One region of the Streptomyces sp. NPDC058279 genome, then DNA from elsewhere that is predicted to be linked to it. Evidence: riboswitches for the same ligand, from Rfam matches in the RefSeq annotation. Region 1 holds a riboswitch; the other holds the start of a gene.
The links. Region 1 has a riboswitch for S-adenosylmethionine ahead of thrC (threonine synthase). Riboswitches for the same ligand answer to the same signal wherever they lie in the genome.

Region 1 (11,806 bases):
AAGGCGGACGCCTCGGGTGCGGGCATGACCCTGACGGGCGGCGCGGCGCTGACGAGCACGGTGCCCGGTGCGAAGAGCACGGGCGGCCAGTACGTCGGCAACTTCAACCAGCCCGGCGCGGCGCTGACCTGGACCCTGGACGTGGCCAAGGCGGACACGTACGCGGCCTACATCAGTTACTCCGTTCCCGGCAATGACGCGAACACCACGCTCACCGTCAACGGCGAGAAGCAGAGCCGGCCGATAAACATGAAGAACTTCGCCAAGGCCAAGCCGGGCGAGTGGGACAAGTGGACGTACACGTACTCGCTGGTGGACCTGAAGAAGGGTCCGAACACCATCAAGATGTCGTGCGAGACGGGCAACCAGTGCGAGATCATCATCGACCAGCTCTGGCTCCAGAAGCCGCCGTAGCGGCTCCTCACGCCTGAGCGTGCGTGACCGTCACCGACCCCCGTACCTGTTCGTAGGTGCGGGGGTCGAACTCTCCCGCCGCCGGGGCATGGACGGTGGCCGCCGAGAGGGCGACGGCGCGGGTCAGGCGGGCGGGCCAGTCCAGGCCCTCGGTGAGTGCCGAGAGCAGGCCCGCGACGGCGGAGTCGCCGGCGCCGGTGGGGTTGCCGGCCAGCGGGCGGGGCGGCGCGGCCTGCCAGGTGCCGTCGGCGGTGGCGGCGAGCAGCCCCGCCGGGCCGAGGGAGGTGACCACCGCGTGGGCGCCGCGCCGGCGGGCGTCGCGGGTGGCGGGCAGCGGGTCGCGGGAGCCGGTCAGTTCGGCCAGCTCGGCCGCGTTCGGTTTGATCATCTCGGGGCGGGCGGCGACACCGCGGCGCAGCGCCTCGCCGCTGGTGTCGAGGAGTACGGGGACCCCGGCCGCGCGGGCGGTGCGGACGAGCACGGCGTACGCGCCCACCGGTACGCCCGGCGGCAGGCTGCCGCAGAGGGCGACCGCGCGGGCCCCGTCCAGGAGTTCCTCGTAGCGGGACTGGAAGCGCGCCCATTCCGCGGGAGTGATCTGCGGGCCCGGTTCGTTGAACTGCGTGGTGTCGCCGGAGGCTTCGTCGACCACCGCGAGCGTGCGCCGGGTCGCGCCGGCGCAGGGCAGCAGGGCGTCCGTCACGCCGGCGTCGGCGGCCAACAGTTCCCGTACGACCGCGCCCACCGCGCCGCCCGCGAAGCCGGTCGCCGTGACCTTGTGGCCGAGGGCGGCGAGTACCCGGGCGACGTTGACGCCCTTGCCGCCGGGGCGTTCGGTCGCGCCGGTGACCCGGTGCGAGGTGTGCGGGAGCAGTCGCGGCACCCGGTAGGTGACGTCGAGCGCGGTGTTGAGGGTCACGGTGAGGATCATGGTCAGCCCCGGTCTTGGTGTGTGCCGGGATCATGCCAAACCGCGGGCCGTCCGCCCAGTCCGGCGGGCGACGGCCCGTTGCCCGCCGGCCGATCGGCCGCTCAGCGGCCGGGGCCGCCACCGGGGTTGACGATCCATTCGCCGCGCCGCATGACGCCCCGCAGCGCGAACTCGGCGTCCAGGACCACGAGGTCGGCGTACTTGCCGGGCTCCAGCGAGCCGACCCGGTCGTACAGGCCGATCAGTTTGGCCGGATTGGCGGAGATCGCCTGGACCACCGACTCGACGGGCAGCTTGTCGACGGTCACCGCGCGCTTGAAGGCGGTGTCCAGGGTCAGCGTGGAGCCGGCGATGGAGCCGCCTTCCACGAGGCGGGCGACGCCGTCCTTGACCTCGACCTCCAGCGGCCCGAGGTGGTAGGTGCCGTCGCCGAAGCCGGCCGCGTCCATCGCGTCGGTGATCAGCGCGACGCGGTGGGCGCCCGCGTGGTGGAAGGCCAGTTCCAGCATCGCCGGGTGCAGGTGCGTGCCGTCGTTGATCAGCTCGACGGTGACCCGTTCGTCCTCCAGGAGCGCGGCGATCGGGCCGGGGGCGCGGTGTTCGAGGCGGGGCATCGCGTTGTAGAGGTGGGTGGCGACGGTGGCGCCCGCGTCGATGGCGCGGCGGGTCTGGTCGTAGGTGGCGTCGGTGTGGCCGATCGCGGCGATGACCCCGTGCTCGGCCAGCAGGCGTACGGAGTCCAGGCCGCCGGGGAGCTCGGTGGCGAGGGTGACCATCCGGGCGGCGCCGTGCGCGGCGTCGACCAGTTTGCGGACCTCGGCCGGGTCGGGGTCGCGCAGCAGTTCCGCCTTGTGGGCGCCCTTGCGGCAGGCGTTGATGAAGGGTCCCTCGAAGTGGATGCCCGCGATCTCGCCCTGCTGGGTCAGTTCGGCCAGCAGCCCGGCGCGGCGGGCGAGTTCGTCGAGTTCGCCGGTGACGGTGGAGGCGACGAGGGTGGTGGTGCCGTGCTCGCGGTGGGTGCGTACGCCCTTGAGGACCTCCTCGGCGGTGCCGGAGGTGAACGAGGCGCCGCCGCCGCCGTGGTTGTGCATGTCCACGAAGCCGGGGACGATCCAGTGCCCGGCCAGGTCGGTGACCGGGGTGTCGGGGGAGGCGCTGCCGGCGATCCGCTCGCCGTCGACGATGACCCGGCCGCCCGCCACGGTCCCGGTGGGCAGCACCACCTTGGCACCGGACAGAACAGTGCTCTGTGTGCTTGCGGCCATCAGGCAGGTACCTCCGTGGCGAGTAGGTCCCAGGCGAGCAGCCCTGCGCCCAGGCATCCGGCGGTGTCCCCGAGGGCGGCCGGAACGATCTCGGGCAGTCGCTGGAACGTCACGCGTTCCTCCACGGCCGTCCGAAGTGGTGTGAACAAGGTTTCCCCCGCCTCCGCGAGGCCGCCACCGATGATCACCGTGCGCGGGTCCAGCAGGGTGATCGCGGTGACCAGCCCGTCGGCGAGGGCGCCGATGGCGGTGAGCCACACCTCCCGGGCGCGGGTGTCGCCGGACTCGACGGCCTTGGCGCAGTGCGCGGCGTCCGCGTCGGGGTCGCCGGAGGCGGCGGCCCAGGCGCGGCTGACGGCGGAGGCGGAGGCGAGGGTCTCCAGGCAGCCGTGTTGGCCGCAGCCGCAGGCCGGTCCGCCGGGGCGGACCACGATGTGGCCGATCTCGCCCGCGTAGCCGTGGGCGCCGGCCTCGATGCGGCCGGCCAGGCCGATGGCGCCGGCGATGCCGGTGCCGAGCGGAACGAACAGGAACCGGTCGGCACCGCGTCCCGCGCCGATGCGGCCTTCGGCGAGGCCGCCCGTGCGCACGTCGTGCCCGAGGGCCACCGGGATGCCGCCGAGGCGGGCGCCGAGCAGGTCCCGCATCGGTACGTCGCGCCAGCCCAGGTTCGCCGCGTAGACGGCGGTCCCGCGTTCGGCGTCGACGATGCCCGGCACCGCGACACCGGCGGCCGAGGCGGCCCGGCCGAGGTGTGCGCGGCCGTGGGCGAGGAGGTCGGCGGCGAAGTCGAGGATCGTCTCGACGACGGCCCCGGGGCCCCGCTCGCGGCCGGTGGCGCGGCGCGCCTCGTGCAGCAGGGTGCCGTCCTCGGCGATGAGGGCGGCCTTCATCCCGGTGCCGCCCACATCGAGGGCGATGACGTGTTTCACGGGTTTCACAGAGGACAGTCTCGCGTGCTGGGGAGGCAAAGGTCTAGTCCATTGGGGGGAATGTTGAGCCGCCATACAAATCCGGGGGCGCGCTCCGGCAACGGTCCGGACACGGTCCGGGCGAGCGGCGCGTTCCGGATGTGAAGCAGCCGGAAAGTGGTGTAGACCTTACGATGAATAGTAGGTACGACAAGGGGTGGATCAGAACTGTGAAGGGCCGTTACCTGAGCCTGGCCGCGACCGGGGCCGCGCTCTGCCTGACCGCCGTGACGCTGACGGGCTGCGGAGCCCTCGGCCTCACCGGGAACAACGAGGTGACCCTCCGGGTCGTGGCGGCCGACTACGGCGACAATCCGCAGAACTCCTCCGCCGCCTACTGGAAACAGCTCGGGGACTCCTTCGAGAAGACCCACCCCGGGATCAACGTCGAGGTCAGCGTCTACTCCTGGACCGAGGTCGACGCCAAGGTCGCCGAGATGGTCAAGGCCCACAAGGCCCCCGACATCGCGCAGATCGGCGCCTACGCCGACTACGCGGAAGCCGGGAAGCTCTACTCCGCCGAGGAACTGCTCTCCGTGCAGACCGAGGCCGACTTCCTCGGCCCGCTCGCCGACGCCGGCAAGGTCAAGCACACCCAGTACGGCATGCCCTTCGTGGCCAGCACCCGGCTGCTCTTCTACAACGAGAAGCTGCTCAGCGACGCCGGCGTCATACCCAAGGACGGCAAGGCCGGCTGGCAGCCCAAGAGTTGGGCGGACCTGGAGGCGGCCGCCAAGAAGCTCAAGGCCGCCGGCGTCCCGACCCCCTTCGCGCTGCCGCTCGGCCGCGAAGAGGCCCAGGCCGAGTCGATGATGTGGATGCTGTCGGGCGGTGGCGGCTACACCGACAACGAGGACAGCTACGAGATCGACTCGCCCGAGAACGTCAAGACCTTCGAGTTCCTGCGCGACAGGATGGTCGGCCAAGGCCTCACCGGCCCCGTGGAGCCCGGCAAGCTCGACCGCCAGGCCGCCTTCGACGCCTTCGCGCGCGGCGAGGTCGGCATGCTCAACGGCCACCCGACGCTGCTCAAGCAGGCCGGCGAGAAGGGGATCAAGTTCGGCATGGTGCCCATGCCGACGGCCGACGGCACCGACCACCCGACGATGGGCGTCGCCGACTGGGTCATGGCCTTCAAGAACGGCCACAAGGCGCAGACGGGCAAGTTCCTCGACTACCTCTACGAGGCGAAGAACGTGACGGCCTTCACCAACAAGTACGACCTGCTGCCCGTGACCACCAGCGGCTACCGGGCCATGGAGGCGGCGGCGGCCGGCGGCGGCGGCTCCGCGCCGCAGCTCAAGACCTTCCTGACGGCGCTGCCGACCGCGCGGCTGTACCCCGTCGGCAAGAAGTCGTGGGCCGGGGTGAGCGAGGACGTCAAGCAGAACATCGGCAAGGTGGTCCAACCGGGCGGTCAGCCGGAGAAGGTGCTCGGGGACATCGCCGACGCGGCGCGCAAGGCGGACGGCAACCGCTGAGCGGGCCGGGCCCCCGGTTCGCCGCCGGTCCGCCCGCGGGCGTGTCGGTGGGCGGCGTTAATCTGGCGGTATGACGGACGACGGGCGCTTGACGGCCACCGAGGCCGCCGTGCTCGCGTACGAGGGACGCACCTGGTCGGGGCCCGGAGCCAAGGAACGGGCCATCCGCGAAGGGCTGGGGATGACCCCGGTCCGCTACTACCAGCTGCTCAACGCCCTGATGGACGACCCGCGGGCACTGGAGCACGCGCCGGGCACGGTCAACCGGCTCCGGCGCATCCGCGCGGCACAGCGGGCCCGGCGATAGCAGTCGTACGACTGGACCGTTAGGGTCTTCCCCATGGGGAGCCATGCGCACGAAACGCCGATGCCCGTGCCCGCCACCGCCGCCGGACGGGAGGGACTCGAAGCCCTCCTCCGCGCGCCGCGCCGATCCGTCGTAGCCCTCGACTTCGACGGCACCCTCGCCGACATCGTTCCCGACCCCGACCAGGCGCGCGCCCACCCGGACGCCGTACCGGCGCTGGCCGCGCTCGCGCCGCAGGTGCTGGCCGTGGCCGTCGTCACCGGCCGGCCGGCCGGGGTCGCCGTCCGCAAGGGGGGCTTCGCGGAGGTTCCCGGCCTGGAACACCTCGTCGTCCTCGGGCACTACGGGGCCGAGCGGTGGGACGCCGTCAGCGGGCTCGTCCACGCGCCCGCCGAGCACCCGGGGGTGGCGGCCGTACGGGCCGAGCTGCCGGGGTTCCTGGAGTCGATCGGGGCCTGGCGCGGGACCTGGATCGAGGAGAAGGGCCGGGCGCTGGCCGTCCACACCCGGCGCGCCGAGGACCCGGAGGCGGCCTTCGAAGCCCTGCGGGAGCCGCTGGCGGAGCTGGCGGCGCGGCACGGGCTGATGGTGGAGCCGGGGCGGGCCGTGCTGGAGCTGCGGCCGCCGGGGATGGACAAGGGCGTCGCCCTGACGGAGTACCTGGAGGAGGTCGGCGCGGAGGCGGTGCTGTACGCGGGGGACGACCTGGGGGACCTCGCGGCGTACGCCGCCGTCGAGAAGCGGCGGGCGGAGGGGGTGCCGGGGCTGCTGGTGTGCAGCTCCTCGGAGGTCCCGGAGCTGGCCTCCCGGGCGGACCTGGTCCTGCCGGGGCCGGCGGAGGTCGCGGCGTTCCTGGCGGCCTTGGCGGTGGCCCTGCGGGGCTGAGCGGGGCCCTGCGGGGCTGCCCGGGCGGGGTGCCGAGGTGCCGCTGCGCGGAGCCGTCCCGCCGGGCGGGGTCCCGGGGTGCCGCTGCGCGGAGCCGTCCCCTACCCGCCCTTCCACCGTTCCCTGGGCCCTGCCCAGACCCGCGCCTCAAACGCCGGCGGGGCTGAAAGCAACGCCGGCCGGGGCCGAGAGGCCCGGCTCCGCCTGGGAAGCGAGCGTCGGGGTTGCATTTTCAGCCTCGCCGGCGTTTGAGGCGCGGGGTGCGGGGCGGAGCCCCGCCAGACCCGGGCGGAGCCCGGGGGCGCTTGCGCGGCGGCGCCGCAGACGATCAGGCCCGGCCCGGGTCCGGGCACGGTCAAGGGCCCCGCCCGGGCAAGGGCATGGTCAGGAGCGCGGCCCCGCCCGGGGAAGGGCGGCGTCAGGCCTCGCGGAGGGCCGAGAGCTGGGCCGTGAACCAGGCCGTCGGCGGCAGCGACGTGGCCGCCGCGGCCAGGCGCTTCGTGCGTTCCGCCCGCTCCGCCTCCGGCATCGACAGCGCCGCGTGCAACGCCGCCGCCGTCTCCGAGACGTCGTACGGGTTCACCGTCAGCGCGTCCGAGCGGAGCTCCTCGTACGCCCCCGCCCCCGTCGACAGCACCAGCGCGCACCCCGCCTCCGACACCACCGGGATCTCCTTCGCCACCAGGTTCATGCCGTCCCGCACCGGGTTCACCAGCGCCACGTCCGCCATCCGGTACGCCGCCAGCGACCGCGCGAAGTCGTCCTCCACCGACACCAGCACCGGCTGCCAGTCCGCCGTCCCCAGCTCCGCGTTGATCTCCGCCGCCAGGTCCCGCACCGCCGCCGTGTACTCCCGGTACACCGCCAGGTCCTGCCGCGAGGGGTACGCCGAGGCCATGTGCACCACCCGCTCGCGCCACTGCGGGTACGTCGTCAGCAGCTCCCGGTACGCCAGCAGGCCGCGCAGGATGTTCTTGGACAGCTCCGTCCGGTCCACCCGGACGATCGTCTTGAGGTCCCCGACCTCCGCCCGCAGCCCCGCCAGCTTGTCGTCGACCTCCGGCCGGTGCGCCAGCGCCCGCAGGTCGTCGCCGTCCACGCCCAGCGGGAACGCGCGCACCTCGGTCGTGCGTCGTGCCCACACCGACTCCCGCCGGTGCTCCACGGTCCCCTCCCGGACCTCCTCCGCGCTGCCCTCCGCCCCGTCGAACGGCATCGCCGACAGGAACGCCCGCGCCCATTCCCCGGTGTGGAAGCCCAGCAGGTCCGCCCCGAGCATCCCCCAGGTCAGCTCCTCCACCACGTACCGCGGCAGCATCCGCAGCACGTCCGGCGAGGCCCACGGGGTGTGCGTGAAGTGCGCGATCCTCAGGTCGGGCCGCAGCACGCGCAGCATGCCCGGCACCAGCGCCAATTGGTAGTCCTGCACCAGCACGGCCGCGCCCTCGTCGGCCTCCGCCGCCAGCGCGTCCGCGAAGGCCCGGTTGTAGAGGACGTACGCGTCCCAGCGCCGCCGGAACTCCGCGTCGAAGACCGGCTCGCGCGGGATGTCGTACAGGTGGTGGTGGGTGAACCACAGCACCGAGTTCGCGATGCCGTTGTACGCGGCGTCGTACACGGCGGGATCGATGTCCAGCATCCGGACGCCGGGTTCCGAGACCCCGCGCCGCACCGCTTCCCGGTCGCCCTCCGACAGCGCCGCGCAGATCCACACCGCGTCCGGCTGCTCCGCGAGCGCCGCGGAGAGTCCGGAGACCAGACCGCCCCCGCCGCGCCGGGCGCCGAGGGTGCCGTCGGGGGCGTGGGCGTACGAGAGGGGGCCGCGGTTCGCGGCGACGAGTACCTGGGAAGCCATGCCGCGAACCTAACCCCGGCGCAGGCGCCTCAAACCCGTCGCCACGCCACTGCGCGTCACACGCCGAGCCGCGCCGCGTCCCGCCGCGCCGCGTCCCGCCGCGCCCCGCGACGCCGCGTCAGGCCACGCGACGGACCGCGTACTCCTCGACCTCCAGCATCGGCGGCCGTTCCTCGGTGTCCACGGCGTGCGTGCGCGGCACGAAGCCCTCCGGGCCCCGCTCGAACTGGGTCAGCGCGGGGCGGACCAGGTGCCCGCGCGAGAGCCGCAGCTGCGCCGTGCGGTAGATCGCCGCGGCCATCCGGCCGAGCGCCTGCCCGTCCTGGTGGCGGTGCAGCCGTACGCCGACGTCGACCTGCGCCAGCGCGTCCAGTCCGACCGTGTGCAGCGCGTCGACCAGCAGCCCCAGCTCCACGCCGTAGCCGACCGGGAAGGGGAGACGTTCCAGCAGGGAGCGCCGTACGGCGTACTCGCCGCCCAGCGGCTGGACGAAGCCGGCCAGCTGTGGCCAGTGCAGGTTCAGCAGGGGCCGGGCCACCAGCTCGGTGACGCGGCCGCCCTGTCCGGGCGCGTCGCCGAGCGGCCGGTCGTACATCGCCTTGACGAAGTGCACGTCCGGCTCGGTCAGCAGCGGCCCGAGGATGCCGGACACGAAGACGGAGGAGAAGTCCCGCAGGTCGGCGTCCACGAAGCAGACGATGTCGCCGGTGGTCGCGAGCAGCGAGCGCCACAGCACCTCGCCCTTGCCGGGCACCGCCGGGAGCCGCGGCAGGATCTCGTCGCGGTGCACCACCCGCGCGCCGGCCTTCGCGGCGACCTCGGCCGTACGGTCGCCCGACCCGGAATCGACCACGACCAGCTCGTCCACCAAGGGGACCGGCAGCCCCTCGATCAGATCGCGGCGGATCACCTCGACGATCGCGCCGACCGTGGCCTCCTCGTCGAGCGCGGGCAGCACCACGCTGACCGTCGCTCCCGACGCGCGCTTGCGGTCGAGCAGCTGGTCGAGCGGTCGGTCGGCGGCGGACCAGGAGCGGTCGGCCAGCCAGCGCTCCACCTCTTCCAGCACTTGGGGACTCCAGGGGATCGGTGACGGGACGGTGATCGGGCGGGTGGATCGGCAGGCGGTTTTCGGGCGAAATGTGATCCATCTCGCCGTTCGGACAGCTGTCTCAACCACCCGGGCCTTCGGTTACAGTCTTGAACAACGCGAAGGACCACGGCATGCCGGGGTCCTCGTGCACAAACGCCCGGACGCGCCATAGAGCGCGCGGCCCGGTGCCATACCGCTCATCCAGAGGGGCAGAGGGACACGGCCCGTTGAAGCCCCGGCAACCCTCCAGTCGGTTCTCGCGATCGCTCATCACGGCGACGTCAGCGAGGTCCCCGGCTAGGGAAGGTGCCAATTCCGTCTCATGGCGAAGTGCGCCATGGGGAAGATGAGGAGAAAGGGCCTCGCCATCATGGCTGCACAGACTGTCGCCACCTCTGCCGAATCCACCGGCACCTCTGTCGATCTCGGACCCGCCACCGGCCTTTCGTGTCGTGAGTGCGGTACCCGCTTCGAGCTCGGCCCGATCTTCGCCTGCGTCGAGTGTTTCGGACCGCTGGAAGTCGCCTACGACCTGCCCGCCGGTGACCCCGAGGCCCTGCGCGCCGCGATCGAGGCCGGTCCCGACAACATCTGGCGGTACGCCCCGCTGCTGCCCGTCCCCGCGGACGTGGCCGCCAAGCCGAACCTGAACCCGGGCTTCACGAAGCTCGTGGACGCGGCCAACCTGGCCAAGGAGCTCGGCGTCACCGGCAAGCTCTACGTCAAGGACGACTCCGGCAACCCGACGCACTCCTTCAAGGACCGTGTCGTGGCCATCGCCGTCGAGGCCGCCCGCGCCTTCGGCTACACCACCCTCTCCTGCTCCTCCACGGGCAACCTGGCCGGCGCCGTCGGCGCCGCGGCCGCCCGCGCCGGCTTCCGGTCCTGCGTGTTCATCCCGCACGACCTGGAGCAGGGCAAGGTCGTGATGGCCGGTGTCTACGGTGGCGACCTCGTCGGCATCGAGGGCAACTACGACGACGTCAACCGCTTCTGCTCCGAGCTCATCGGCGACCCGCTGGGCGAGGGCTGGGGCTTCGTCAACGTCAACCTGCGTCCGTACTACGGCGAGGGTTCCAAGACGCTCGCGTACGAGATCTGCGAGCAGCTCGGCTGGCGGCTGCCGGACCAGATCGTGATCCCCATCGCGTCCGGCTCGCAGCTGACGAAGATCGACAAGGGGCTCCAGGAGCTGATCAAGCTCGGCCTGGTCGAGGACAAGCCGTACAAGATCTTCGGCGCGCAGGCCGAGGGCTGCTCGCCCGTGTCGACCGCCTTCAAGGCCGGTCACGACGTGGTGCGCCCGCAGAAGCCGAACACGATCGCCAAGTCGCTGGCGATCGGCAACCCGGCGGACGGCCCGTACGTCCTGGACATCGCGCGCCGCACCGGCGGTTACGTCGAGGACGTCAACGACGAGCAGGTCGTCGAGGCCATCAAGATCCTCGCGCGGGCCGAGGGCATCTTCGCCGAGACCGCCGGCGGTGTGACCGTCGGCGTGACGAAGAAGCTCATCGAGAACGGGCAGCTCGACCCCTCGCTGACCACGGTCGTCCTCAACACCGGTGACGGCCTCAAGACCCTGGAGGCGGTGGCCTCGGACAGCGGCCAGACCGCCACCATCCGCCCCAGCCTGGACGCGTTCCGCGCCGCCGGCCTGGCCTGAGGCCCGACCCACCCCCCTGTTCCCGGAAAGGCAGTAGCGCCATGAGCGTCAACGTCCGCATCCCCACCATCCTGCGCACCTACACCGGCGGCCAGGCCGAGGTCCCCGCCGAGGGCACGACCCTCTCCGAGGTCATCGAGTCCCTGGAGAAGAACCACCCGGGCATCTCCGCCCGCGTCCTGGACGACCAGGGCAAGCTGCGCCGCTTCGTGAACGTCTACGTCAACGACGACGACGTGCGCTTCGAGGGCGGCCTGCAGACGGCGACGCCGGACGGCGCGGGAGTCTCGATCATCCCCGCCGTGGCGGGCGGCTGCTGACCACCGGACCGGCGATACCAGACGTCACAGAATTGCCCCCTCCGCTAAAAGCGGAGGGGGCAATTCTGGTTGATTGGGCGCGGTAGGGTTGGGGAAGTCCCCTCCGCTGTTCTTGCCCGCCGCATATGAGCGGGCCACCGGATGGTTGACATTGAGTCAACATGCGAGCCTGGTATGGGCCTTTGGTGCCGGATGTCGGGCCCGAGTTGCCCGGGAATATGCCTAAATTTCGCTTGATTTCCCCATTCCTTCTTGTCCGGAATTCTCGTCGGAATGACCTGTTGCAGACAGCACCGGTGCGGATACATTCAGCCGCGGTCGAGGCGTTCCGGCGCAAGTTCTGACCCGGGTCCGCGAAGTGCGGTCCTGCGCAAGGGCCAGTAATAGGGGAGTTAGGCATGGCTCAGGGCACCGTCAAGTGGTTCAACGCGGAGAAGGGCTACGGCTTCATCGCGGTCGACGGTGGTGCGGATGTGTTCGTCCACTACAGCGCCATCCAGATGGACGGGTACCGCACCCTTGAAGAGGGTCAGCGGGTCGAGTTCGAGATCTCGCAGGGCCAGAAGGGTCCTCAGGCGGACATGGTCAAGCTCGCACTCGGCTGACCCGGCGCGATCG
Region 2 (11,806 bases), on a different contig from region 1:
CAGCCGCAGTCGCATGTCCTCGATGCTGCGTCCCTCGCGGGTGGCCCGGCGCGAGGTCTCCAGCGCCGACTCCACCTCGGCCAGACGGGACTTGAGCCGGCGGCTCTCGCTCTCGGCGGCGGCGACCCGGGCGGCCGCGTCGCCGCGGATGCCGTCGACCTCCGCGGTCAGCTTGCGCAGGGCCGCCTCGCCCCGCTTGACGTCGCTCTGGGCGCTGCGCAGCTTGCGCTGAAGCGATTCCGCTTCCTTGCGGACGGCGTCGAGCTCGGCCCGCACCTGCTCATCGCCCGAGCGCTGCGAAGCGCGCGCCTGGGCCAGCTCCTCGCGCAGCCGCTCCAGCTCGCGCCGGGTCTCGTCACCGACCCGCTCGGCGTCGGCGCGCTGGACCTCCTCGCCGGCGGCGGCGACCAGCTTGACCCAGCCGGACGGCCGCAGGATGTACGCGGCCGCCGCCACGTCCAGCGGATCGGCGGCGGCCGGCGGGGCCCCGCACTCCAGCGCCCCGGCCAGTTCCGTCTGGGCGTCGCGGAGCTTCTCGGCGACGCGCCCGCGGAAGACGGGGTCCGTCTCCACGGCCGCCGCCATCGCGTTCCCGGCGAACTTGGCGCGCCGGGTCGGGGTGAACCGGGCGTACTGGCGCAGCTGCGCGGGCAGGTCCGCGACCGTCAGACCGCCGAAGGCGTCCGAGACGAGCGCGATGACCCGGCGCCGCACGCCTTCCGGCAGCGGGCGGTCGAGCACCTCCGCGGCGTCGCCGGCCGCGTCGGCCGGCTCAGCGCCGCTTGCTGGCTCCACAATCCGTCACCCCTACCGTGATCTACTGTGGGCCCGGCTCCCGTCAGGAGTCCGTGCCCGGCCTGTCCACAAGCTCGATCTGGTCCACCGCGTTGCACCAGCGGCAGCGGACCGACTCGATGGTCTCATTGACCACCTCCCGCTCCTCGACCGTGGGCTCCCCGGCGAGGTCCAGGTGGACGTACTCCACGACCTTCGACGAACGGGTGACGTCGAAGCGCGTGAGGTTGCCGCACAGGGTGCAGCGCCACCGGGTGGTGGCTGTCGGCAGGGGAACCGTCATCAGGACGCTCTCTCCTTCGTAGCTCATTCAATTAAAGCCGCCCGGCGGAGCCGTCGGGGGCCGATGGCGGCCTTCGGCGGGCCTCGGTAGGCAACCACGTCACCCTACGGCCTGGCACCGCCCGGACGGGGGCTCTGCTGCGTCATGCTCTGTCGCATGATCGTAAGGTGGCAGGCTGCCCTCGGGGAGGTCGTGCGGGGCCCGGTGGTCACCCGCGCGCTGATCGCGGGCTGCTGTGTGGTGTTCGTCCTCGGGCCCGCCTCCGGTCTGAACCCGGTCTACGGGACGGGTGACCTGTTATTGGAGACGGGGACCGCGTACTTCCGGCGCTGGGGCGTGGTCCCGGACGAACTCTTCGGGGGGACGGCCCGGGCCCTGCTGACGCCGCTGACGGCGCTGTTCGTGCACGGGAGCTGGCTGCACCTGCTCGGCAACATGCTGTTCCTGCACGTGTTCGGCGCGATGGCGGAGGAGCGGATGGGGCGCCCGGCGTTCCTGCTCTTCTACGTCGCCACGGGGTATCTGGCGCTGGCGGCGTACGCGGCGGCCCACGCCTCCTCGGACCAGACGCTGGTCGGCGCGTCGGGGGCGATCTCGGCGGTCCTGGGGGCCTTCCTGTGTCTGTTCCCGCGGGCCCGGGTGACGAGCCTGTTCCCGTTCCTGTTCTTCCTGCCGCTGCGGTTCCCCGCGTGGATCGTGCTGATGTTCTGGTTCGTCCTGCAGTGGCTGGCGGCGCACCGGGCGGCGAGCGGGCCGGGGGTGGCGTACCTGGCGCACGTGGTGGGCTTCTCCGTCGGGTTCGCCTACGCCTGGGTGCGGTATCGGCGTACGACTAGAGTGAGGCGACCAGTGACTGCCGGCGAGGGAGACAGCCAACCGTGATCACCGCGATCGTGCTCATCAAGACCAGCGTGGACCGGATCCCCGAGATCGCCGAGTCCATCGCGCAGCTGGACAGCGTCAGCGAGGTCTACTCCGTCACCGGCACCTACGACCTCATCGCGCTGGTCCGCGTCGCCCGCCACGAGAACCTGGCGGACATCATCCCGGGCCGCATCAGCAAGATCCCGGGTGTGGAGGCGACGGACACCCACGTGGCGTTCCGCACGTACTCCCAGCACGACCTGGAAGCGGCCTTCGCCATCGGCCTCGACGCGTAGCCCCTGGCCGGGGTTTGACGCAGGCGGCCCTCCACGACCGCCCAGGGTCCCCGTCGCAGGAGCGGCCCACCTCCGGCCCCCGAGCGTCCGACGAGGGCCTCCGCCCTACCGGCGCGCGCCCCCGGTCGCCGTCGTGACGGCACCGGATCTCCGCCCGGTCGCGGCCTACCGGTGAACGCTCCCGGTCGCCGTCATATGGCAAGGGTTCTCCGCCCTGCCGGTGAACGTCCCCGATCGCCGTCGTACGGCATGTTGGCGGGCGCCCGGCAGCCGCGCCGTCCGGCAGGTGCCGGTCCGACTCCGTAGAACGGCCCGGGCGTGTTGCGCCAGTCGCGCTCCTTGGAGCGGTCGGACACCCTCCACGTTCCCCCCTCCCGAGCCGGCGACCCGCCCGCCCGGGGCCGATACGGGCACGAGCTCCCTACAGCGGGGCTGCCCAGGTTCCTCGACGGGCCGACTGCCCGGGCCCGTCAGGCGGGTCGCGGCGCCGACCGGTAGAACGGCCCCGGAAAGCGCCGCCGGTTCCGCCCCGGGCCGGCGGGGGCGTTCTGCCACCCGAAGCCACGGACCGCGCCTGGTCGTGACCGTCCGTGGACCCAGCCGGGGGGCGCGTGCCGCGCCCAGGCGGCGACCGCCTCCGCGCGCGGCCGCCCCATCGCCCGGGCCGAGTACCGGCCCCCGGCGAGCCCGCTTACGCCACCGACGCCCGAGCACCGGCCGGGCTCGCGCGCCACACCCACACGGCCACCGCGACGCATGCGGCCACCCAATCGGGCCGAGTACCGGCGCCCCCGGCGCGAGCACCGGCTGAGGGCGCGGGCCTCGCCCAGGGTGCCCGCGCGTTTCCCGAGCGTGCGACCACCCGGCCGCCAGGCCGAGTACCCCCCGCACCAGCCCGCCCTCGAACCACCGCCCCACCGACGCCGGACGGAGTTCGGCGCAGCGGCGCGAAGCCGGGGAGGCCCGCCAGGGCCGAGCCGCGCGAGGGGCGCGTCAGGAAACTGCGGGGCGCGTCAGGAAACCGGCACGCAGCGGCCTTCTTCCGTGCGGTAGTTCCACTTCGCGCCGTCCGCGACCAGCTCCCGCACCGCGCGGACGAAGCGGTCCACGTGCTCGTCGGGGGTGCCGGCGCCGAAGCTGACGCGGATCGCGTTGAGCGACCGCTCCCCCGGCGCCGCCTCCGGCGCTCCGCATTCGCCCTGGGCCTGCGGCTCGCTGCCCAGCAGCGTCCGCACCAGCGGGTGGGCGCAGAAAAGGCCGTCGCGGACGCCGATCCCGTACTCGGCGGACAGCGCGGCGGCGAAGTGGGAGCTGTTCCAGCCGTCCACCACGAACGAGATGACGCCGACCCGCGGCGCCTCGTCCCCGAACAGGGAAAGCACCCGGACCTCCGGGACCTCCGCCAGACCCTCGCGGACCTTCGCGATCAGCTGCCGCTCCCGGGCGACGAGGCCCTCGAAGCCCGCCTCCGTCAGCGCCCGGCAGGCGGAGGCGATGGAGTAGACGCCGATGACGTTCGGGGAGCCGGCCTCGTGGCGGGCGGCGGTGGTGTGCCACTCGACGTCCACGCCGCCGTCCTCGCGCCGGGCCACCTTCCGCGAGGCGCCGCCGCCGGCCAGGTACGGCTCCGCCTCCTGGAGCCAGTCGGCCCGCCCCGCCAGCACGCCCGAGCCGAACGGCGCGTACAACTTGTGCCCGGAGAAGGCGACCCAGTCCACGTCCAGTTCTCTCACCGAGACGGGGTGGTGCGGCGCCAGTTGGGCGGCGTCCAGCACGATCCGCGCGCCGTGGGCGTGCGCCGCCGCGGCGAGTTCCCGCACCGGCCACAGTTCACCCGTGACGTTGGACGCGCCGGTGACGCACACCAGCGCCGGGCCGTAGGGGTCCCGTCCGGCCAGCGCCCGCTCCAACGTGGCGACCGCCTCGTCGGGGGTGCGCGGCGCGTTGAGGTAGGTGACCCGCGCGTTGCCCCAGGGCAGCAGCGAGGCGTGGTGCTCGGTCTCGAAGACGAACACCCGGCAGTCCGCGGGGAGCGCGGCGGCGAGCAGGTTCAGCGAGTCGGTCGTGGACCGGGTGAAGATCACCTGGTCGGCGGGGCGGCAGTCCAGGAACTCCGCGACCGTGACCCGGCTCTGCTCGAACAGGTCGGTGGAGAGCTGCGAGAGGTACCCGGCGCCGCGGTGCACGCTGCCGTAGTACGGGGCGTACGCGGCCACGTCGTCCCACACCCGCTGGAGCGCCGGCGCGCTGGCCGCGTAGTCGAGGGCCGCGTAGCTGACCTCGCCGCCGGTGACGAGCGGGACGGTGACGTCCCGACCGAGGACGGGCAGCGGCTCGACACACGCGGTGTCGGCGCACACCGCGTCGACGGAAGCGTGCTCGGCGGAAGCGTGCTCGGCGGTGGCGTTCAGGGATGCGGACATGGCGGTATCTCCCGGCAGGCAGGGCGGAATGGCTTCGGTGTCTGCCCGTACGCGGGTACGGCTCGGCGACCGACCGGGGTACGGGGATGCCTCGGGGTCCGGGTACGCGGAAGCGGCCCTGTTCCGAGGGGTGAAGAAGGGGCGGAGACGCCCTATCGCATTCGCTTGCTCACGGAAAACGCTCCTCGAGGACCAGGATCCCTGGTGTCGAGGGATCCGCGCTTGCCGTAGACCTCACTGCCTACGGCCTGGTCATCACCCGGGGCACCCCGCCACGGAAGGAGGGTTGCCGGACAGCGAGCCGGGGCCAAAACGCTGTCACTCGTGACCTGGTCAGCATCCTGCCACAAGATCCCCCACGCGCAAGACCCCGGTCCGCATGCTGGACCGGGGTCGGTTCTTTCACGCCGTTCTCGCGTCGCCGGGCCGCAGCGGCCTCCGGCCGCCGTACCCGGGCCCGGATGAGCCCCGCGCACCCGCCCGGCCAGGGCCTACGCACCGCCCGGCCACGGACTACGCGTTGCTCGCCGCCACCCAGCGCTCCAGCGCCGCCCGGGCCGCGCCCGAGTCGATGGCCTCGGCCGCACGGGCGATGCCCGTCGCGATCTGCTCCTCCAGGGAGCCGCTGCCCGGGTCGAGCGCCACGAGGGCGGCCGCCGAGTTCAGCAGCACCGCGTCCCGCACGGGCCCCGTCTCGCCCGCCAGCAGCCTGCGCGCCACATCGGCGTTGTACGAGGCGTCCTCGCCCCGCAGCGCCGACACGTCCACGAGGTCGATGCCGACGTCACGCGGGTCGAAGGGCTGCTCCGTCACCGCGCCGTCGCGCACCCACCACACCCGGGAGGTGGCCGTCGTCGTCAGTTCGTCGAGGCCGTCGTCGCCGCGGAAGACCAGGGCCGAGGAGCCGCGTTCGGCGAGCACGCCCGCCACGATGGGGGCCACCCGGGCGTCCGCCACACCGGTCGCCTGCGCCCTGACCCGCGCCGGATTGGTCAGCGGGCCAAGGAAGTTGAAGGTGGTGCGGATGCCCAGTTCCTTGCGGGCCGCGGCCACGTGCCGCAGCGCGGGGTGGAACTTCACCGCGAAGCAGAAGGTGACACCGGCCTGTTCCGCGACCTCCACCACCCGCGCCGGGCTGAGGTCGAGGTTGACGCCGAGCTTCTCCAGGACGTCGGAGGCCCCGCTCGCGGAGGAGGCGGCCCGGTTGCCGTGCTTGACGACCTTGGCGCCCGTACCGGCCACCACGATCGCGGACATCGTGGAGATGTTCACCGTTTTGGCCCCGTCGCCGCCGGTGCCGACGATGTCCACGGTGCGGCCCGGGACCTCGATCAGGTTGGCATGGGCGTACATGGCCCGCACCAGGCCGTTGATCTCGGCGACCGTCTCCCCCTTGGCCCGCAGGGCGACCGCGAAGCCGGCGATCTGGGCGTCGGTGGCTTCCCCGCGCATGATCCGGTCCATGGCCCAGGCCGTGTCGTCGGCGCTCAGGTCCCGGCCGGTCAGCAGGGCGTCGAGTACGCCCGGCCATCCGCGGGCCGCCACGCTGTCGCCGCCTGCCGGGGTCGCAACGTTCATGGTCCGCTCCTGCGCTAGTGGGCCGCCCCGTAAATCGCCGCCCACGTCGAATGGGAAGGCCCTCAGCCTATCCAGCGGGGGCGGACGGCGAAGAGCCCCGTCCAGACCCTGGACGGGGCTCTCACCGTGGCGACACCGGGATTGACCTGAATCAATCCCTCAAGCGGTCATGCGGGGATCAGTGGTGGCCGTGGCCGCTCTGGATCTCCTTGTACTCCTCCACCGTGGGCTTCGGAATCTGGTTGTTCTCCGCGTAGAAGCCCTTGCTCAGCTTCGCGCGGAGCTTCTGCGTGGCCTTGGGCTTGCGCTCCACGCCGTTCTCGTCCACCGTCGGGCCGAGTTCGACCGGCCGGTACTGCTCGTGCGAGGTGAGCGTGTGCAGCTTGGCCTGCGGCAGCGGCTCGTGGATCTCGACGAACTCACCGTGCGGGAGCCGCTTGATGATGCCGGTCTCGCGACCGTGCAGCACCTTGTCGTGGTCCCGACGCTGGAGGCCGAGGCAGATCCGCTTGGCGGCGATGAAGGCCAGGACCGGGACGACGAAGAAGCCGATCCGGACGAACCAGGTGATGTTGTTGATCGAGAGGTGGAAGTACTGCGCGAACATGTCGTTTCCACCGCCGATCAGCAGGACGATGTACTCCGCGATCCAGGCGACACCGAAGGCCGTGCGGGTCGGGACGTTGCGCGGGCGGTCCAGCAGGTGGTGCTCACGCTTGTCCCCGGTGACCCAGGACTCGATGAACGGCCACACCGCGATCGCGCCCAGCACCAGCGGGAAGAGCAGCAGCGGGATGAACACGCCCAGGACGAGGGTGTGGCCCCACAGGTTGATCTCCCAGCCCGGCATGGCACGGATCAGGCCTTCCGGCATACCCATGTACCAGTCGGGCTGCGCGCCGGTGGACACGTGGTCCGGGCGGTACGGGCCGATCGCCCAGATCGGGTTGATCGAGGCGAGCGCCGCGATGGCCGCGATGACACCGAAGACCAGGAAGAAGAAGCCTCCGGCCTTGGCCATGTAGACCGGCAGCAGCGGCATGCCGACGACGTTGTTGTTCGTCTTGCCGGGACCCGCGAACTGGGTGTGCTTGTGGTAGAAGACCAGGATCAGGTGGGCCACCAGCAGGCCCATCATGATGCCGGGCAGCAGCAGGATGTGGATCGAGTAGAACCGCGCGACGAAGTCGCCGCCGGGGAACTCGCCGCCGAAGAGGAAGAACGACAGGTACGTGCCGACGATCGGCACGGACAGGATCGCGCCCTCCATGAAGCGGACACCGGTGCCCGAGAGCAGGTCGTCCGGCAGGGAGTAACCGGTGAAACCGGTGAACATGCCGAGGACCAGCAGCAGGAAGCCGAAGATCCAGTTGACCTCACGCGGCTTGCGGAACGCGCCGGTGAAGAACACGCGCATCATGTGCACGACCATGGCCGCGACGAAGATGAGCGCCGACCAGTGGTGGATCTGCCGGATGAGCAGACCGCCGCGGACGTCGAAGCTGATGTCGAGCGTCGAGGCGAACGCCTCGGACATCTGGACGCCCTGCATCGGCACGTACGGGCCGTGGTACACGACCTCGTTCATGCTCGGGTGGAAGAACAGCGTCAGGTACACACCCGTGAGGATGATGATGATGAAGCTGTAGAGGCAGATCTCACCGAGCATGAAGGACCAGTGGTCCGGGAAGATCTTGCGCATGTTCGACTTGGCCAGGCTGTAGATGCCCAGGCGGCCGTCGGCCCAGTCCGCTACCCGCTCGCCGGCGGGCGCTTTGCGCTGACTGTCGGTGGTGGTGGCAGTGCTCATCCGCGCTCCCAGAATGCAGGACCGACGGGCTCTTCGAAGTCGCCGCGCGCTTCGAGGAAGCCTTCGTCATTGACGCCGATCCGCAGCTGCGGAAGCGCGTGACCAGCGGGGCCGAAGATGACTCGGGCGCCGTCGGAGAGGTCGAAGGTGGACTGGTGGCACGGGCAGAGCACGTGGTGCGTCTGCTGCTCGTACAGGCTGATCGGGCAGCCGACGTGGGTGCAGATCTTGGAGAAGGCCACGATGCCGTCGTGGGACCACTCCAGCTCCCGCTTGTCCTTGATGTCCTGCGGCTGGAGCCGGACGATCATCAGGGCGGCCTTGGCGATCTGGTTCTGGAAGTCGTGCTGCGTCTCCTCCAGGCCCTCGGGCATGGCGAAGGTCAGCGAACCGACGACCACGTCCTCGGGACGCAGCGGCTCCATCGTGTTCTGGTTGATGAGCAGCTTGCCCTTGGCCCACAGGGTCTTGCGCAGCTTGTCCTCGGGCAGCGGGCCCAGATCGCGCATGATCATCACGGCGGACAGCGGCAGCATGGCCAGCGCGCCCAGCATGGTGTTGCGGATCAGCGGACGACGGCCGATGGCCGACTCGCTCGCACCGTCGGCGAAGTCCTGGAGGACCTTGGCCTTGACCTCCGGCGGCGCCGCGATGGCGTGGCGCTCGTCGGCGACCTCCACGTCGGACATCAGGGTGCGGGCCCAGTGGACCGCGCCCGCGCCGATGCAGAAGAGGGCCGTGCCCAGGGTCAGGCCGAGGGCGAAGTTCAGGCCGCTCACCTTCCCGATGGGGAAGATGTAGACGTACTTGTCGACGGGGATGGTCACGTACGCGGCGATGAAGCCGATCGTGGCCAGCATCGACAGCGTGAACAGCATCGCGACCACGCGCTCGGACCGCTTGGCGGCCCGCTCGTCGATGTCCTGGATGCGCGGCTTGTGGACCGGCAGGCCCGGGTCGGCGAACGGGTCGTCCGCGACCGCTACGCCACCGTGGTGCGCGTCGCCCTGCTCGCTCGGCAGGTGCTTCTCTTCGGGAATGTCTTGGCTACTCATGACTTCTTGGCCTTAGCGGTGTGGGCCGCGACCCAGACGGCGACAGCGATCAGCGCACCCAGAGCGAAGATCCAGCCGAACAGACCCTCGGAGACGGGGCCGAGGCCACCGAGCTTCAGGCCGCCAGGGCTGACCGACTTGTCGCCGTTCACGTTCTGGAGGTACGCGATGATGTCCTTCTTCTGCTTCTCCGGCATCGTGCTGTCGGGGAAGGAGGGCATGTTCTGCGGGCCGGTGAGCATGGCCTCGTAGATGTGCTTCGGCGAGACGTCCGCCAGGTTGGGGGCGTACTTGCCGTGCGTCAGGGCGCCGCCCTCGCCGGTGAAGTTGTGGCACTGCGCGCAGTTGTTGCGGAACAGTTCGCCACCCTTGGCGATGTCGGCACCCGCCGGGTCGACCTGCTTCTGGGTGGGCACGGACGGGCCGGCTCCCAGGGAGGAGATGTACGCGGCCAGCTGGTCGATCTGGGCCTGCGTGTAGACCGGAGGCTTCGCCGGGATCTGCGCGCCGGGCTGCTGGGCCGGCATGCGACCCGTGCTCACCTGGAAGTCGACGGCCGCGGAGCCGACGCCGACCAGGCTGGGGCCGTCAGTGGAACCCTGACCGCCGGTTCCGTGGCAGCTTGCGCAGCCCACGGCGTAGAGCTTCTTGCCCTCCTCGATGGCGAGGGACTGGGCGGTTTCATCGGCCTGCGCCTTGCCCGCGGGGGCGAAGGCGGCGTAAAGCCCCCCAGTGGCCGCCAGCGCGAGGAGTAGAACGACGACCGCCGCCAGCGGATGGCGTCGTCGTGCGGAGAGCTTTTTCACGGATTACCCCGGTGTCAGGATCTTCTGCGTCGGTGTTTCTGGATGGATTGCCGGGCGTGCCCGGCGACGTGTTCGCTACTTGATCAGGTAGATCGTCGCGAAGAGGCCGATCCAGACGACATCGACGAAGTGCCAGTAGTAGGACACGACGATGGCCGACGTGGCCTGTTCGTGGGTGAACCTCTTGGCCGCGTAGGTCCGGCCGAGGACCAGCAGGAAGGCGATGAGACCGCCCGTCACGTGCAGACCGTGGAAGCCGGTGGTCAGGTAGAACACCGATCCGTACGGTCCGGACTTGAGGGAGAGTCCCTCCTCCTTGACCAGACTGGTGTACTCGAACACCTGGCCGCCAATGAAGATCGCACCCATGACGAACGTGATGATGAACCACGTCCTGAGCTTCTTCACGTCACCGCGCTCGGCGGCGAATACGCCGAGCTGGCAGGTGAGGGAGGAGAGCACCAGGATCGTGGTGTTCGTCGCCGAGAAGGGCAGGTTCAAGGCCGAAGCCTGCTCTGTCCAGTACTCGGCGCCCGTCACGGATCGCAGGGTGAAGTACATCGCGAAGAGGGCCGCGAAGAACATCAGCTCGGAACTCAACCAGATGATGGTTCCGACGCTGACGAGGTTCGGCCGGTTGACCGTCGGGTGCGCGTGCCCGGTATCTACTGTCGTTGCTGTCGCCACGACCGACATTATGTCGGTCGCTTATCCCGCCCTCACCCCGGGGGGTGCCGTTCGGAGTGTCAGAGGGGTGTGCAAGGCCCGAACGGCCCATCAGATCGGCTGACCGGCGGGTCTCCGCGAGGCCGGCCGAACCGATGTTGACAACCGGTCGGACGGAGTAGCATCCCGCGCAACATCAACGTGATTCACGGGCACACGTGGAGGAACGAAATGCGGGCGACTGCGCGAGTTCTGGTCTACAGCGACGACGCGGGCACCCGGGAGCAGGTGCGGTCGGCCGCCGGGCGCAGGCCGGCCGCGGACCTGCCGCCGGTGGAGTTCCTGGAGTGCGCGACGCTGCCCGCGGTCCTCAAGGCCCTGGACGAGGGCGGTGTGGACGCGTGCGTGCTGGACGGCGAGGCCGTGCCGGCGGGCGGCATGGGCGTGTGCCGGCAGATCAAGGACGAGATCTTCCGTTGTCCCCCGGTGCTGCTGCTCATGGGGCGCCCGCAGGACGCCTGGTTGGCGACCTGGAGCCGCGCGGACGCGGCCGTCACCCTTCCGGTCGACCCGGTGGAGTTCCCGGAGACCCTGGCACGCCTGCTGCGGGCCCGACTGTCCCTGGACGCGTAGCGGGGGGCACCGCTCAAGCGGAACCGGCCCGTCGGGAGCCTCTGGGGCTCGCGGGGGCCGGTTGGGGGCCGCCGGCGGCCCGTGGCGGCCGATTGGGGGCCGCTGGGGGCTCGCGGGGCCGCTCGGGGCGACCGGGCGCGCGTGCGGGGCCGGTTCAGACCTGCGGGCGCAGTCGGGCCTGGTCGACCGCGTTGCGGCCTTCCTGGGTGCCGCCGACGAGGGCGCTGCCCTCGCGCCAGTCCTTCCAGTCCATGTTCCAGTCGCCGTAGCCGTTGCCGAAGGTGTCCATGTCCTCGCCGATGCTGTTGATCACCTTGACGATGTCGCCCTCGGTGATGTTCTCGTAGAACCAGGCGGCGTTGCCGGTGCTCATTCCGGTGCAGCCGTGGCTGACGTTCTCGTAGCCCTGGGAGCCGACGGACCACGGCGCGGCGTGGACGTATTCACCACTCCAGGTGACGCGCGTCGCGTAGTAGACGGGCAGGTTGTAGTACTCGCTGCCGCCGATGCCGACGGTGTCGCCACGCATCTGGACGTAGTACTGCTTGCCCAGGACCACCTTGATGCCGTTGCGGGTGGAGAAGCCGGGCTTTCCGG

Region 2: linked by a shared signal. The riboswitch ahead of ACFVXJ_RS05435 (aminotransferase class V-fold PLP-dependent enzyme) and the one ahead of thrC (threonine synthase) in region 1 are both predicted to bind S-adenosylmethionine.

Annotation. Positions count from the first base shown of each region.
Region 1 covers NZ_JBHVYA010000010.1:115,690-127,495, forward strand. Annotated here, with positions in the region: gene ACFVXJ_RS20490 (CBM35 domain-containing protein) at 1-414, shown strand, start outside; gene ACFVXJ_RS20495 (1-phosphofructokinase family hexose kinase) at 422-1,345, opposite strand; gene nagA (N-acetylglucosamine-6-phosphate deacetylase) at 1,447-2,610, opposite strand; gene ACFVXJ_RS20505 (ROK family protein) at 2,610-3,542, opposite strand; gene ACFVXJ_RS20510 (extracellular solute-binding protein) at 3,716-5,062, shown strand; gene ACFVXJ_RS20515 (DUF3263 domain-containing protein) at 5,133-5,369, shown strand; gene otsB (trehalose-phosphatase) at 5,403-6,254, shown strand; gene ACFVXJ_RS20525 (trehalose-6-phosphate synthase) at 6,673-8,109, opposite strand; gene ACFVXJ_RS20530 (glucosyl-3-phosphoglycerate synthase) at 8,228-9,178, opposite strand; SAM riboswitch class I at 9,397-9,555, shown strand; gene thrC (threonine synthase) at 9,573-10,868, shown strand; gene ACFVXJ_RS20540 (MoaD/ThiS family protein) at 10,910-11,188, shown strand; gene ACFVXJ_RS20545 (cold-shock protein) at 11,587-11,793, shown strand.
Region 2 covers NZ_JBHVYA010000002.1:145,972-157,777, forward strand. Annotated here, with positions in the region: gene ACFVXJ_RS05415 (NYN domain-containing protein) at 1-798, opposite strand, end outside; gene ACFVXJ_RS05420 (hypothetical protein) at 839-1,078, opposite strand; gene ACFVXJ_RS05425 (rhomboid family intramembrane serine protease) at 1,235-1,960, shown strand; gene ACFVXJ_RS05430 (Lrp/AsnC family transcriptional regulator) at 1,957-2,238, shown strand; gene ACFVXJ_RS05435 (aminotransferase class V-fold PLP-dependent enzyme) at 3,252-4,661, opposite strand; SAM riboswitch class IV at 4,875-4,991, opposite strand; gene trpD (anthranilate phosphoribosyltransferase) at 5,175-6,239, opposite strand; gene ACFVXJ_RS05445 (cytochrome bc complex cytochrome b subunit) at 6,418-8,049, opposite strand; gene ACFVXJ_RS05450 (Rieske 2Fe-2S domain-containing protein) at 8,046-9,104, opposite strand; gene ACFVXJ_RS05455 (c-type cytochrome) at 9,101-9,910, opposite strand; gene ACFVXJ_RS05460 (heme-copper oxidase subunit III) at 9,986-10,606, opposite strand; gene ACFVXJ_RS05465 (hypothetical protein) at 10,808-11,209, shown strand; gene ACFVXJ_RS05470 (Ig-like domain-containing protein) at 11,364-11,806, opposite strand, start outside.